4 regions of the Hydrogenophaga sp. RAC07 genome follow, and region 3 is predicted to be linked to each of the others. Evidence: predicted binding sites of a transcription regulator. Region 3 holds the regulator's gene; each other region holds the start of a gene.
What was found. Region 3 encodes sigma-54, which starts transcription at its own class of promoters, with help from an activator protein. Its sites were predicted from a motif close to TGGCANGNAANCTGCTTT; they were not measured.
Positions count from the first base shown of each region.

Region 1: the regulator sigma-54 is predicted to act here: its motif matches at 1,686-1,703, upstream of BSY239_RS05870 (PEP-CTERM sorting domain-containing protein).
Region 2: the regulator sigma-54 is predicted to act here: its motif matches at 1,850-1,867, upstream of glnK (P-II family nitrogen regulator).
Region 4: the regulator sigma-54 is predicted to act here: its motif matches at 1,676-1,693, upstream of BSY239_RS15945 (PEP-CTERM sorting domain-containing protein).

Region 1 covers NZ_CP016449.1:1,253,438-1,257,024, forward strand. Annotated here, with positions in the region: gene BSY239_RS05850 (CoA transferase subunit A) at 1-134, shown strand, start outside; gene BSY239_RS05855 (3-oxoacid CoA-transferase subunit B) at 136-774, shown strand; gene BSY239_RS05860 (TMEM165/GDT1 family protein) at 845-1,423, shown strand; tRNA gene BSY239_RS05865 (tRNA-Gly) at 1,484-1,557, opposite strand; gene BSY239_RS05870 (PEP-CTERM sorting domain-containing protein) at 1,763-2,470, shown strand; gene BSY239_RS05875 (NAD-dependent succinate-semialdehyde dehydrogenase) at 2,538-3,587, opposite strand, start outside.
Region 2 covers NZ_CP016449.1:4,084,549-4,088,135, forward strand. Annotated here, with positions in the region: gene BSY239_RS19025 (YifB family Mg chelatase-like AAA ATPase) at 71-1,621, opposite strand; gene glnK (P-II family nitrogen regulator) at 2,018-2,356, shown strand; gene BSY239_RS19035 (ammonium transporter) at 2,388-3,587, shown strand, end outside.
Region 3 covers NZ_CP016449.1:3,963,830-3,967,416, forward strand. Annotated here, with positions in the region: gene BSY239_RS18445 (THUMP domain-containing class I SAM-dependent RNA methyltransferase) at 1-780, opposite strand, end outside; gene rpoN (RNA polymerase factor sigma-54) at 872-2,512, opposite strand; gene lptB (LPS export ABC transporter ATP-binding protein) at 2,518-3,312, opposite strand; gene lptA (lipopolysaccharide transport periplasmic protein LptA) at 3,318-3,587, opposite strand, start outside.
Region 4 covers NZ_CP016449.1:3,393,614-3,397,200, reverse strand. Annotated here, with positions in the region: gene BSY239_RS15955 (hybrid sensor histidine kinase/response regulator) at 1-926, shown strand, start outside; gene BSY239_RS15950 (response regulator) at 904-1,533, shown strand; gene BSY239_RS15945 (PEP-CTERM sorting domain-containing protein) at 1,767-2,489, shown strand; gene BSY239_RS15940 (MFS transporter) at 2,678-3,587, shown strand, end outside.

The DNA.
Region 1 (3,587 bases), 2.0 Mb from region 3:
AGATCGTGGAGAAGGGCGCCATCGCCCCCGACCAGGTTCACCTGCCCGGCATCTATGTGCACCGCCTGGTGCTCAACGCCACGCCCGAGAAGCGCATCGAAAAACGAACCATCACCGACAAGGCGGGAGTCTGATATGCCCTGGAACCAAGACCAGATGGCTGCGCGCGCAGCCCACGAACTCGAAGACGGTTTTTACGTGAACCTGGGCATCGGCATTCCCACGCTGGTGGCCAACTTCGTGCCCGCCGACAAAGAGGTGTGGCTGCAGAGCGAGAACGGCATGCTGGGCATCGGCCCGTTTCCCACCGAGGACGAGGTGGACGCCGACCTCATCAACGCCGGCAAACAGACCGTGACCACCATCGCCGGCTCCAGCATCTTCGGCAGCCACGACAGCTTCGCCATGATCCGCGGCGGCAAGATCAACCTGAGCATCCTGGGCGCCATGCAGGTGAGCGCCAAGGGCGACCTGGCCAACTGGATGATCCCCGGCAAGATGGTCAAGGGCATGGGCGGTGCCATGGACCTGGTGGCGGGCGTCAAGCGCGTGATCATCCTCATGGAGCACGTGGCCAAGAAGAAAGACGGCACCGAAGACCTGAAGATCCTTGACCAGTGCACCTTGCCACTCACCGGCGTGGGCGTGGTCAACCGCATCATCACCGACCTCGGCGTGATGGACGTGACACCGCAAGGCCTGAAGCTCGTGGAACTGGCCCCGGGCGTCACGCGCGAGTTCATCCAGTCCAAGACCGGACCCACGCTGCTCTGACGGCTAGAATTCCGGCAGCCCAACGCCCGCCACGAGCGGGCGTTTTCTTTGTCAGCAACAAGATCCCCTTTTGGAAGCTTTCCTCATCTCCACGGGCATCGTCGCCCTCGCCGAAATGGGCGACAAGACGCAATTGCTGGCCCTCGTGCTGGCCGCGCGTTTCAAACGCCCCTGGCCCATCGTCTGGGGCATCCTCGCCGCCACCTTGCTCAACCACGCCCTGGCCGGCCTGGCAGGCGCCTGGATCATGGCCGCGGTCGGGCCCGACGTGATGCGCTGGGTCTTGGGCGTGTCCTTCATCGCCATGGCGCTGTGGATGCTGATCCCCGACAAGCTCGACGACGACAACGCCGTGCCCCAGCGTCGGATGGGTGTGTTCTTCATCACCACCTGGGCTTTCTTTCTGGCCGAGATGGGCGACAAGACACAGATTGCCACCGTGGCTCTGGGAGCCCAGTACGAACCTCTCTACGCCGTGGTGCTGGGCACCACCGCCGGCATGATGCTGGCCAACGCGCCGGTGGTGTTCTTTGGCGATGCCATCACGCGCCAGGTGCCTATCAAGCTGGTGCACGCCATAGCTGCCCTTATCTTTGTGATGCTCGGTGTGCTCACGCTGCTCGGTGTCGGAAAATCTTTCATGGCTTGACTGCCGCTGAAAGCCAGCCCAACCAACAAAAAGGCCCCGAATGGGGCCTTTTTGTTTACATGGAGCGGGTGAAGGGAATCGAACCCTCGTATGAAGCTTGGGAAGCTGCCGTTCTGCCATTGAACTACACCCGCGAGGGGGTGGAGTTTACGCGAAGCAGGCGGTCAAACGTGTCGGGTTTCTTGACAAGGCCCGTGCCTCAAAAAGCTGATCGACAATTCAATTGCGCACAAGTGTTTGTTTTTTCTGCGCTTTTTGAAGCTGGCAAGGAATGTGCTGTTTGTCACGCGTCAAGCCGAACCGGTCCAGTCCCGGACCGCAACTTCTAAGGAGAACGCTATGACACTTCTGAAAAAATCAGTCGCGGCCTGTGCGGTTGCGTTGGCGGGGTTGGCGGCGACGTCCAGTCATGCGGCCCTCACCTTTGGCAGTATTCCCGACGGGGCCGTGAACGAGTTCCTCAGCACCAACTTTGGCGGGGGCGCAGTCGGACCGGTGGAAGGCTGGTACGGCGCGCAGCTCTACTTGAGCGGCGGCCCTTTGCAGATCACGGTTGACTATTTTGGTGCCGAAGCGGGATTCCGAAATTCATTCTCGGGCTTCGGAGGCGCTTGCAGCTTCAACCATGGCGGAGGCACCACGTTCAACGCTTTGGGAAATCCCCTGCAGACTTGCGTCGTCAACAACGTGGCTTCAGGCCTGCTGGACTTCGGTTTCATATCCGGCCTGCCTGGCATTGCAGACAATGGCTCCAACCCCGACAACTCGCTGGGCGCCACACCGAACTTCTTCGTTTCATTGACCAGCACGGCAGGCCTTGGAGGGCTGGACAACAATGGCGATCTTTCCACGGCTGGTAGCGGGACCATTGCCTGGTTGTTCCTGGACGACGGAGGTGCGGGGGACGACGACAATCATGACGACATGGTGGTCCGCCTGAGCATCACAGGCGGAAGTATTGGCATTCCTGAGCCAGGGACCGTCGCCTTGCTCGGCGCGGCGCTTCTCGGTATGGGCGCTGTGCGTCGCCGTCGTGCGCTCAAATAAACAGAAGCAGGCATCGCCAATGAAAAGGAGCGCACCGCGCTCCTTTTTTTCTGCCCGCTTCAAAACCTCACTTCAAGATGTCCCCCACGCACAGGTACTTGATCTCCACATAGTCGTCCATGCCGTGGTGCGAGCCCTCACGGCCCAGGCCCGACTGCTTCACGCCGCCGAACGGCACGTGCTCGGTCGCCAGGATGCCCACGTTGATGCCGACCATGCCGTACTCCAGCGCTTCGCTCACGCGGAAGATGCGGCCCACGTCGCGGCTGTAGAAGTAGCTGGCCAGACCAAACTCGGTGTTGTTGGCCGCATCGATGGCTTCCTGCTCGGTGTGGAACTTGAACACCGGGGCGAAGGGGCCGAAGGTTTCTTCTTTGGCGCACAGCATGTCGGCGGTTGCGTCGGCCACCACGGTGGCCTCGAAGAACTGGCCGCTGCCGATGTTCGTCAATCGCTTGCCGCCGGTCATCACGCGTGCGCCCTTGGCCACGGCATCGTCCACATGCCGCTGCACCTTCACCAGTGCCGCTTCTTCGATCAGCGGCCCTTGGTTCACGCCGTCCTCGAAGCCGTTGCCGACCTTGGTGGTCTTCACCTTGGCAGAGAACTTCTCCACGAAGCTGTCGTACACGCCGGCCTGCACGTAGATGCGGTTGGAGCAGACGCAGGTCTGGCCGGCGTTGCGGTACTTGCTGGCGAAGGCGCCCTCCACGGCGCTGTCGACGTCGGCATCGTCGAACACGATGAAGGGCGCGTTGCCGCCGAGCTCGAGCGACATTTTCTTGACCGTGGGCGCGCACTGCGCCATGAGGATGCGGCCGACTTCGGTGGAGCCGGTGAAGCTGATGTGGCGCACCACGTCGCTTTCGCACAGCACCTTGCCCACGGCGATGCTGTTGTCGGCGTCGGCGCAGAGCATGTTGAGCACACCGGCCGGAATACCGGCGCGGATGGCCAGCTCGGCCGCGGCCAGCGCGGTCAGCGGCGTGAGCTCGGCGGGTTTGATGATCACCGGGCAGCCGGCGGCGAGCGCGGGCGCGACCTTGCGCGTGATCATGGCCAGCGGGAAGTTCCACGGTGTGATGGCCGCGCACACGCCGATGGGTTGTTTGAGCAC
Region 2 (3,587 bases), 120 kb from region 3:
AGCCGGAAACCATACCAGTTGCATCGCGGCACCACAGGACAAGGTCATGTGGCGCGCGGCCCGTCTCCTGTCAGCCGCCCGGTGTGACCACCCGCCGGTACTGCACCGCTTCGGCGATGTGCGCCACGCCCACCGTGTCGCTGCCCGCGAGGTCGGCGATGGTGCGCGCCACCCGCAGGGCGCGGTGGGTGCCGCGCGCGCTCCAGCCCAGGCGCGCGGCCGCGGTGTGCAGGAACTTGACGGCCAAGGCTTCGGCCTGGGCGTGTTCGTCGAGCGCGCGCCCTGCCAGGGCCTGGTTGGCCGAACCCTGGCGGGCCTGCGCACGGTCCCTCGCCGCGGTCACACGCTCGCGCACGCAGACGCTCGATTCGCCCGGCTGGTGGGTGCACAGGTTCTCCGGCGGCAGCGCCGGCACCTCCACGTGCAGGTCGATGCGGTCCAGCAGTGGGCCGCTGAGCTTGGCCTGGTAGCGCGCCACCTGGTCGGGTGTGCAGCGGCAGGCACGGGTGGGGTGGCCCAGAAAGCCGCAGGGGCAGGGGTTCATGGCGGCCACCAGCTGAAAGCGCGCCGGGAACTCGGTCTGCATGGCCGCGCGCGAGATGCGGATGTGCCCGCTTTCCAGCGGCTCGCGCAGGGCCTCCAGCGCGGCGCGGGGAAATTCGGGGAGTTCGTCGAGAAACAACACGCCGTGGTGCGCGAGCGAAATCTCGCCCGGCCTCGGCGGCGAGCCACCCCCCACCAGCGCCACCGCGCTGGCGCTGTGGTGCGGCGCGCAGGTGGGCCGCTGTCCCCAGCGCGCCAGATCGAACCGCCCGGCCAGCGAGGCCACCGCTGCGGATTCGAGCGCCTCCAGCGTGCTCATGGGCGGCAACAAGCCCGCAAAACGGTGGGCCAGCATGGACTTGCCGGACCCGGGCGGCCCGGCCATCAAGACGCTGTGGCCACCAGCGGCCGCGATCTCCAGCGCGCGGCGGGCGGCGCTCTGGCCTTTGACGTCGGCCAGATCCGCCAGCGCAGGCGCTTCCCCGATCGTATGCGCCGAAAGCCGCGCCCAACCGCCGTCGTCGGGCGGCTCGGCCGTGGATGCGCTCTCGGGGAGAAAGCGGGCAATCACATCGAGCAGGTGGCGCGCCCGGTAGACCCGGGCCTGTGGCACCAGCGCGGCTTCTTCGGCGCTGCCCGGCGGCAGCACGAGCCGGGCGTTGCTGGCGTCAGGGCCGGCGTCGCGGTGCAGCGCCAGGCTCATGGCGAGCGCGCCGCGCACCGGGCGCAGTTCACCGCCCAGGGAGAGTTCGCCAGCGAATTCCCAGTCAGCCAGCCGCGCCGCGCTGATCTGCCCGCTGGCCGCCAGGATGCCCAGCGCAATGGGCAAATCGAAGCGGCCCGAGTCCTTGGGCAGGTCGGCCGGGGCCAGGTTGACCGTGATCTTCTTGTTGGACGGAAATTCCAGCCCCGCGTTGGCGATGGCCGAACGCACGCGTTCGCGGGCCTCTTTCACCTCGGTGTCTGCCAGGCCCACGAGGGTGAAGCTGGGCAGGCCGTTGGCCAGATGCACTTCCACCTGCACCGGCCTGGCGTCCAGCCCGAGCAGCGCGCGGCTGCGCACCAATGACAGTCCCATGGCGATTCACTCCCTGTTTCGGTGCGCGATGTCCACCTTTTCGGACGGACGCACGGTTTTGTGGAAAGGCACTTGTTTGGTGCGCACCCTCGGGGTGCGGCGCCGCGGTGTGGGTCCAACCCGGTTCAGCGGCGGCTCGCGGAGCTCACCGACACACGTTTGTTCCCGCGCTGGCGACTGTAGTGAGCGTGGAAGCCCGCAACCCCAGGGGGTAGGGATGCCGTGGGTTGGCATATTCCCTGCTAGGTCTTGTAAGCGATTGATTCGAAGCGTGGTCCGCCATGCCGCAGTCAGCCCACCGCGATTGGTTTGCTTCCGGGCATGCCGAACTCGTTTCCACCTCGGTGTCGGCCATCCGGTCCCATCACCCTCCTGTTCAAGAAGAGGAATAGCAGCATGAAAATGGTTTCAGCCATCATCAAGCCGTTCAAACTGGACGAAGTGCGTGAAGCACTCTCCGGCATGGGCGTGCAAGGCATCACCGTGACCGAAGTCAAGGGCTTCGGCCGCCAGAAGGGCCACACCGAGCTGTACCGCGGCGCGGAATACGTGGTCGACTTTCTGCCCAAGGTCAAGATCGAAGCGGCCGTCTCCGACGACCTCGTCGATCGCGTGATCGAAGCCATCGAAGGTGCGGCACGCACCGGCAAGATCGGCGACGGCAAGATTTTCGTCACCTCGCTCGAACAGGTGGTTCGCATCCGCACCGGCGAGACCGGCAAAGAAGCGCTCTGATCATCGCCACTGAACAAGAAAGATCACAGACATGAAAAAACTGATTGCAACCCTGCTGCTGGGCGCCGGCCTGGCCTTTGCAGGCCTGAGCGCCACCGCGCAGACCACGACCGAAGCGCCTCCCGCTGCCGCCGCAGCGCCGGCTGCCGATGCACCCGCTGCCGCCCCCATGGCTGTTGAAGCCCCGGCTGCTGCCACCGCCGCCCCGGCCGAGGCAGCGCCTGCTGAAGAAGCGGTCAAGGAAACCATGGACAAGGGCGACGTGGCCTGGATGATGGTCTCCACCATCCTCGTGGTGCTCATGGTCGTGCCCGGCCTGGCCCTGTTCTACGGCGGCCTGGTCCGCAGCAAGAACATGCTGTCGGTGCTGATGCAGGTGATGGTGGTGTTCTCGCTGATCGTCGTGCTGTGGGCCGTGTACGGCTACAGCCTGGCGTTCGGCGGTGAAGGCCTGATCGTTGCCAACCTCGACAAGGTCTTCCTGATGGGCATCACGCCCGCCACGCTGGCCGCCACCTTCACCCCCGGTGTGATGATTCCCGAGCTGATCTTCGTTGCCTTCCAGGCCACGTTCGCCGGCATCACCTGTGCGCTGATCGTGGGCTCGTTCGCCGAGCGCATGAAATTCAGCGCTGTGCTGCTGTTCTGTGCCCTGTGGTTCACCTTCAGCTACATCCCGATCGCCCACATGGTCTGGGGTGCCGGTGGTTACTTGTTCGACAAGGGCGCGCTGGACTTCGCTGGTGGCACCGTGGTGCACATCAACGCCGCCATCGCCGGTCTGGTGGGTGCCTACATGCTGGGCAAGCGCATCGGCTACGGCAAGGAATCGATGGCGCCTCACAGCCTGACGCTGACCATGGTCGGTGCCTCGCTGCTGTGGGTGGGCTGGTTCGGCTTCAACGCCGGCTCCAACCTGGAAGCCAACGGCGGCGCCGGCCTGGCCTTCATCAACACCCTGCTGGCCACGGCCGCTGCGGTGCTGGCCTGGTGTGTCGGTGAAGCGCTGTCCAAAGGCAAGGCCTCGATGCTGGGCGCTGCGTCCGGCGCTGTGGCCGGTCTGGTGGCCATCACCCCCGCTTGCGGCTCGGTGGGCCCCATGGGCGGCATCATCATCGGCCTGATCTCCGGCTTCCTGTGCCTGTGGGGCGTGTCCGGTCTCAAGAAGATGCTGGGCGCCGACGACTCGCTGGACGTGTTCGGTGTGCACGGCGTGGGCGGCATCGTGGGC
Region 3 (3,587 bases):
CCAGTCGCGTTGCTGGCGCTCGGCCTCATCCAGGATGGGTTGCCACACGTGCGGCTGGAAGGGCAGCAGTTTCTCGAACGCGAAGCGGCGCAAGTAGCCAGGCGGGATGTTGAGCGCGATCTGCGCGGCCTCGATCACCACGGTGCCGCTGCCGCAGCAGGGGTCGTACAGCGGCACGATCTCGTCCAGCGGCTGGTCGGCGCAGGCGTCCCAGCCGGTGGCCGCGATCATGGCCGCGGCCAGGGTTTCCTTCAGCGGCGCGTCGCCCTTGTCCTCGCGCCAGCCGCGCTTGAACAGCGGTTCGCCCGAGGTGTCGATGTACAGGCTCACCGTCTCGGTCGTCAGGTGCACGTAGATGCGCACGTCGGGCCAGGTGGTGTTCACGCTGGGGCGCTCGCCGCGCTTTTCGCGGAAGCGGTCGCAGATCGCGTCCTTCACCTTGAGCGCGGCGAAGTTCAGAGACGTCAGCGGGCTGTGCTGCGCCGTGATCTCGACCTTGATGGTCTGCGCCGGTGTGAACCAGATCTCCCACGCCACCTCGCTGGCCGCGTGGTAAAGGTCTTGTTCGCTGCGGTAGCCGCCGTGCCAGAGCTGCACCAGCACGCGCTGCGTGAGGCGGCTGTGCAGGTTCAGCCGCATGGTGTCGCGCCATGACGCATTCAGTGCCACGCCGCCACGCGCCTTGTGCGGCGCGTCCACACCGGTGATGCGCTTGACCTCGGTGGCGAGCATGTCCTCCACGCCGGCGGCGCAGGGCAGGAAAACTTGAAGTTGATTCATAGAAGGGCGTTTCGCCGCCGGGCCGCCCCAAGGCGAAACAGCCCCCTCGGGGGGCAGCGACCCGCGAAGCGGCGGAGCGTGGGGGCCATGTTCAAAGCGATTTTCTAAGGTTCGCGGGGGCGATCCGCAAGGCTTCGCGGTACTTGGCCACCGTGCGGCGCGCGCACTCGATGCCCTGCTCGCGCAGCAGGTCGGAGAGCTGGTTGTCCGACAGAGGCTTGGCCGCTTCTTCGGCGGCGATGAACTGTTTGAGCAGCGCACGCACGGCCGTGCTCGACGCGTTGCCGCCCGTTTCGGTGCCCAGCGACGAGCCGAAGAAGTACTTCAGTTCGTAGGTGCCGAACGGCGTGGACATGTATTTGGCGGTGGTCACGCGGCTGATGGTGGACTCGTGCAGGCCGAGTTCGTCGGCGATCTCGCGCAGCACCAGCGGGCGCATGGCGAGTTCGCCGTGCATGAAGAAATTGCGCTGGCGCTCCACGATGGCGCTGGAGACGCGCAGGATGGTGTCGAAGCGCTGCTGGATGTTCTTGATGAACCAGCGCGCCTCCTGCAGGCGCTGCTGCATGGCGGCGTGGCCGGCCTCACCGCCGTTGTCGCGACCGCCACGGTTCTGGCGCATGGCGCTGGCGTAGGCATCGTGCACGCGCAGGCGCGGCATGACCTCGGGGTTGAGCAGGACCTTGAAGCCCCGACCGGCACGCGTCACCAAGACATCGGGCACGACCACGTTGCGCTCCACGTCGACGAAGCGGCGGCCCGGCTTGGGCTCCAGCCGCGCGATGAGGCCGAGCGCGCCGCGCACGGTTTCGTCGTCCAGGCCGCACAGGTTGCACAGTCGCTTCACATCACGCTTGGCCACCAGCTCCATGGACTGGCCACAAATGGCCAGGGCCGCGCGGGCTTCGGGCGTGTTGCGCATCTCCAGGATCTGCAGCCGCAGGCATTCGGCGAGGTTGCGCGCGCCCACGCCGGCGGGCTCCATGTGCTGCAGCAGTTGCAGGGCCATGGCCAGGCGCTGCTCCAGCGCCTCGCGTTCTTCCAGACCCTCGTTGGGGTCGTCGGTGGCCATCCGGCCCGACAGTGCCTGCCAGGCCGCGGCCAGTTCGGCCAGGCTGTCTTCGATGTAACCGTCGTCGCTGAGCGACTCGATCAGGAAATACAGCGCGGCGCGGTCCTCTTCCGACAGGCGCAGGCAGCGCGCCTGGTCGTGCAGAAAGTCCTGCAGGCTGATGTGGGCGCGGGCCAGGTCGGCCGCACTCGCCGTGTCGTCGTCGCCCGACGCATTGTTGTTGCGCGCGGGGGCATCGCCGCCCCACTCGCTGTCGTCGGGCGCCATCTCCACCGTGCCGTCGCCCTCCCAGCTTTCTTCCACCGGCGTGGCGCCGTCGAGCTTGCCTTCGATGGCATCACTTTCGCCGGTGTCGCTGCTCGTGCTGCTGCTGGATTCGGTGCCGGAGAGCATGGGGCCGGGCGCCTCGGGCATGTCGGGCGCGATCGCCGCTTCGGCGATCTGCTCGCCCGCGCTGACCGGCACATCGGTCTGCTCCAGCCCGAAAGTTTCGCGGTCGGCGGCGTCTTCGGAGCGCTCCAGGAACGGGTTCTCGTCGAGCATCTGCTCGACCTCCTGCGCCATCTCCAGCGTGGAGAGTTGCAGCAGGCGGATGGATTGCTGCAACTGGGGCGTGAGCGCCAGGTGCTGCGAAACCCTGAGTGACAGGCCTTGTTTCACAGGCCCTACATCCTGAAGTGTTCGCCGAGATAAACGCGGCGCACGTCGGCGTTTTCCACGATCTCGGCCGGCGTGCCGCTGGTGAGCACATGACCGTCGTTGATGATGTACGCACGGTCACAGATGCCCAGGGTCTCGCGCACGTTGTGGTCGGTGATGAGCACGCCGATGCCGCGCGACTTGAGGAAGCCGATGATGCGCTGGATCTCGATCACCGCGATCGGGTCGATGCCGGCGAAGGGTTCGTCGAGCAGGATGAAACGCGGGTTGGTGGCCAGCGCCCGGGCAATCTCGACCCGGCGGCGCTCACCGCCGGACAAGGCCGGCGCGGGCGACTCGCGCAGGTGGTCCACATGCAGGTCTTTGAGCAGTTCGTCGAGCCGGGCCTCGATGGCGGCCTTGCTCAGGGTTTTGCCGGCTTCGTCTTCCTGCAGTTCCAGCACGGCGCGCACGTTGTCGGCTACGTTGAGCTTTCGGAAGATCGACGCCTCCTGCGGCAGATACCCCAGGCCCAGGCGCGCGCGGCGGTGGATGGGCAGGTCCTGGATGGCCTGGCCGTCGAGCAGGATCTGCCCCGCGTCCGAGCGCAGCAGGCCGACCAACATATAGAAAGAGGTGGTCTTGCCCGCGCCGTTGGGGCCGAGCAGGCCGACGACTTCACCTTTGAAGACCGCGAGCGACACGTCCTTGACGACCTTGCGGCTGCCGTAGGCCTTCTGCAGGCCCTGGGCCTCCAGGCGGCTGATCTCGGGCACCGGCGCGGCGCGCTTGTCCGGGCCCAGGGCCTTGGCCGATGGCATCGCTGTCACTTCTGGCCCTCACCGAGCTGGTTGCTGGGGCGCAGGTTGGCCGGTGGCGCCGGCGTGGGGGCGGGCGCGCCCTCTTTGGGCACGGGCGTGAGCATGGCGCGCACGCGGCCCGTGGGGTTGCTGGCGGTGCGGTTGGCCACACCACCGTCCACCGTGAACACGTCGGTCGTGTTGTTGTAGACGATCACGTTGCCCGTGGTTTCGTCGTTGAGCTGGGTGCCCTTGAAGCGTTTGAGCACGGCCTCGCCCACAAAACGCACGGTGTC
Region 4 (3,587 bases), 570 kb from region 3:
ACGCCTGGGACGTGGTGCGCGAGATGAACATCGAGATTCCGTTTGTCATCCTCTCGGGCGCCATCGGCGAGACGGCGGCGGTGGACGCGATGCACCGTGGCGTGAGTGATTACTTGCTCAAGGACAGCATGCACCGGCTCTCGCACGTGATCGAACGTGCGATCGAGGTCTCGCAGACCCGACGCGAACGCGCGCGCGCCGCCGAAGAGCTGGCCGAGTCGCGCCGCCGTCTGGCCGAGCTGGCCGAGCACCTGCAGACCAGCATCGAACAGGAACGCGCCGACATCGCCCGCGAGATCCACGACGACATCGGTGGCGCACTGGCCGCCGTGAAGCTCGACCTGGCCTGGGTCGGTCGGCACGAAACCGACCCCGACGTGCTCCAGCACGTGGGCACCGCCATGGAAATGCTGCAGCACGCCCTGGGCGCGAGCCAGCGCATCATGATGAACCTGCGCCCGCCCATCCTCGACCAGGGCCTGGTGGCCGCCGTGCAGTGGCTGGCCGGCGGCTTCGAGCGCCGCAGCGGCCTGCGGGTGACCATCCGCCGGTCGTCCGACCAGATCGATGTGCCCATGGACGTGCAGCTGGTGGCCTACCGCACGGCGCAGGAAGCCCTCACCAACATTGCCAAACACACCCGGGCCACCGCGGTCGAGATCGACCTGAGCGACGGCGAAGGCGTGTTGACGCTGGAAGTCACCGACAACGGCCAGGGCATGGGCCCGGACGCCTTGCGCAAGACCAAATCGTTCGGGCTGCTGGGCCTGCGTGAGCGTGCCGCCAAGGTGGACGGCTGGCTCGACGTGAGCACTTCTCCCCGGGGCACATCGGTCATTCTGTCGGTGCCCCTGACATCACCCAACAAACCGGACAGCGCGGTGAAAGCCGCCGAGGAAGCCCATGATCAAGGTGATTTTGTGTGACGACCACGCGGTGGTGCGACGCGGGATCCGCGACACCATCTCGGAGGCCACCGACATCCAGGTGGTGGGCGAAGCGGGCAGCTACCCCGAACTGCGCGAAGCCATGCGCAAGACCGAGTGCGACGTGCTCGTGCTCGACCTCAACATGCCCGGGCGCGGCGGGCTGGAGGTGCTGGCCGCGCTGAAGGAAGAGGGCTCCACCGCGAAGACGCTGGTGGTGTCCATGTACCCGGAAGACCAGTACGCCATCCGCTGCCTGCGGGCGGGGGCACGCGGTTACCTCAACAAGGCGGGCGAGCCGGCCGAGCTGGTGGCCGCCATCCGCACCGTGATGCAGGGCCGCAAGTACGTGACGGCCGAGGTGGCGCAGATGCTGGTGGACAACCTGCACGCGCCCGAGAGCGAAGAGCTGCACGCCAGCCTGTCGGAGCGCGAACTGCAGACCCTGCAGAAGATCGCCTCGGGCAAGAAGCTCTCGGACATCGCCGAAGAACTCATGCTCAGCCCCAAGACGGTGAGCGTGTACCGCGCCCGCGTGCTGGAAAAACTGCACCTGGCCAACAACGCGGAATTGACCGTGTACGCCATTCGAAATGGCATTGTCTGAAGGCTTGCGGGGCTGTTGGGCAATTGAATGTGCGCCAACGCACATTAATCGATGTCGGGAAACTTGACACTTCTGACAAAATTGAACCGGGCAATTCCGGCCCAATTTGTCAAGTCGTTGGTACATAGAAGGATTCGGTGTCTGGCACGCTAACTGCGTACGGTGGTACCAGTCGGGGGAATTTGATATCCAGAAACCCCCTGACCTTCTCCCAAATCCAACGGAACAACCCCATGATCAAACTTTCCAAAATCGCTGCTGCTGCAGTTCTGGCCCTGTCTTTCGGCGGCGCCCACGCGCTTGTGATCGACAGCTTCACCGTGCCCCAAGGCATGGAGATCAGCGACAAACTCACCGACGGCAACACGGTTTCCGCTGCGCAGGTCGGCGGTGGCGACATCCTGGGCAGCTTCCGTGATGTGTACGTTTCCAAGCAAGGCAACGTGGCAGCCGATCCGAACGCTGGCGTCAGCGCCAACGTCTTCTTGGGTGGTGACGGCGGCACGCTGAGCTACAACGAACAGTCGGGCCAGAACGGCTTTGGCACCGTGCGTTGGGACGGCATCAGCACCGGCGGCGCCATCGACATCGATGGCCTGGGCGGCCTGGACCTGACGGCTTTCGGCACTTCGTTCAAAGTGGACCTGATCCGTGCCGACGCCGGTCTGCCCCTGACGTTCTTCGTCTGGAGCGACGTGATGAACGACAACGTGTACAGCATGTCCTCGCTGATGCTCACGGCCACCGGTGCCGGCAGCTACATCTTCAACTTCTCCGATTTCATCGGTGCCAATTTCGCAGATGTCGGTGCCCTGGAGTTGCAGATCAATGGTGGACAGATGGGTGATCTGGACGCCCAGGTCGACATGGTCAGCGTTGTTCCAGAACCCGGTACCCTGGCATTGGCCGGTATTGCCCTGTTGGGTCTGGGCGCGATTCGCCGCCGCAAGTCCTGATTCCCTGGATTGCAATTCAAGATTGCAATCCGGTTGAATTGAAAAGCAGCCTTCGGGCTGCTTTTTTATTGCCGGTCGAATTTCAATCGGCCAGACAGGCAGATATTCTTTCCTTGATTCATAAGGGATTCGACACCTGAATGCCGCCAGCGCGACAAAAGCGGCTGTTGGCTGGGGAATAATGGCCCATGACCACCGCCTCCTCCATCTGGAGCCCCCTGCGCCAACCCGCCTTTCGCGGTTTGTGGATTTGCGGCGCCATCTTCTTCATTGGCGCCGGCATGCAGACCATGGCGGCGGCCTGGCTCATGGTGGAGCTCACCGGTTCGTCGTTTCTGGCCGCACTGGTGCAAACGGCGGTGTTCCTGCCCATGTTCCTGCTGGCCTTGCCCGCCGGGGTGCTGGCCGACACCACCGACCGCCGGCGCCTGATCTCGGGCGCGCTCATCGCCCAGGTCGCGGCTTGCGCTTTGTTGGCGGCGCTGGTGCTGGGCGGCTGGGGCGGGCCGGGTTCGGTGCTGTTTCTGGTGTTTGTGTGCGGTTGCTGCACGGCGGTGCTCACGCCGGCGTGGAATTCCTCGGTGGTCGACCCGGTGCCGCGCGAGGAGTGGCCGCAAGCCATCACCGCCATCGGCATCGCCTACAACGCCGCGCGCGCCATCGGCCCCACGCTGGCCGGTTTGCTGTTCGCGCGGCTGGGCGCGGGCTGGGTGTTCGTGGTCACGGTGTTCACCACGCTGGTGATGTGGGAGTCCATCCGCCGCTGGCCGCCGCGCGCGCACCCGCCGTCGAGCCTGCCGCCCGAGCGCCTGTGGGGCGGCACGCTGAGCGGCCTGCGCTTTGCTTGGCACTCGCGCATCATCCTGGCGCAGCTGGTGCGGGTCATGGCGTTCAGCGCAGCCGGCTCGGCGCTGTGGGCACTGCTGCCGGTGATCGCGCAGCGCCAGCTGGGCACCGGCGCCGAAGGCTTTGGTCTGCTCATGGGTTGCCTGGGCACGGGTGCGGTGGCCTCCGGTCTGGTCATTGGCCGGCTGCGTGCGCGCTTTGCGCTGGACGCCATCGTGTCGCTCAGCTGCGCGGTGTTTGCCGTGGTCATGC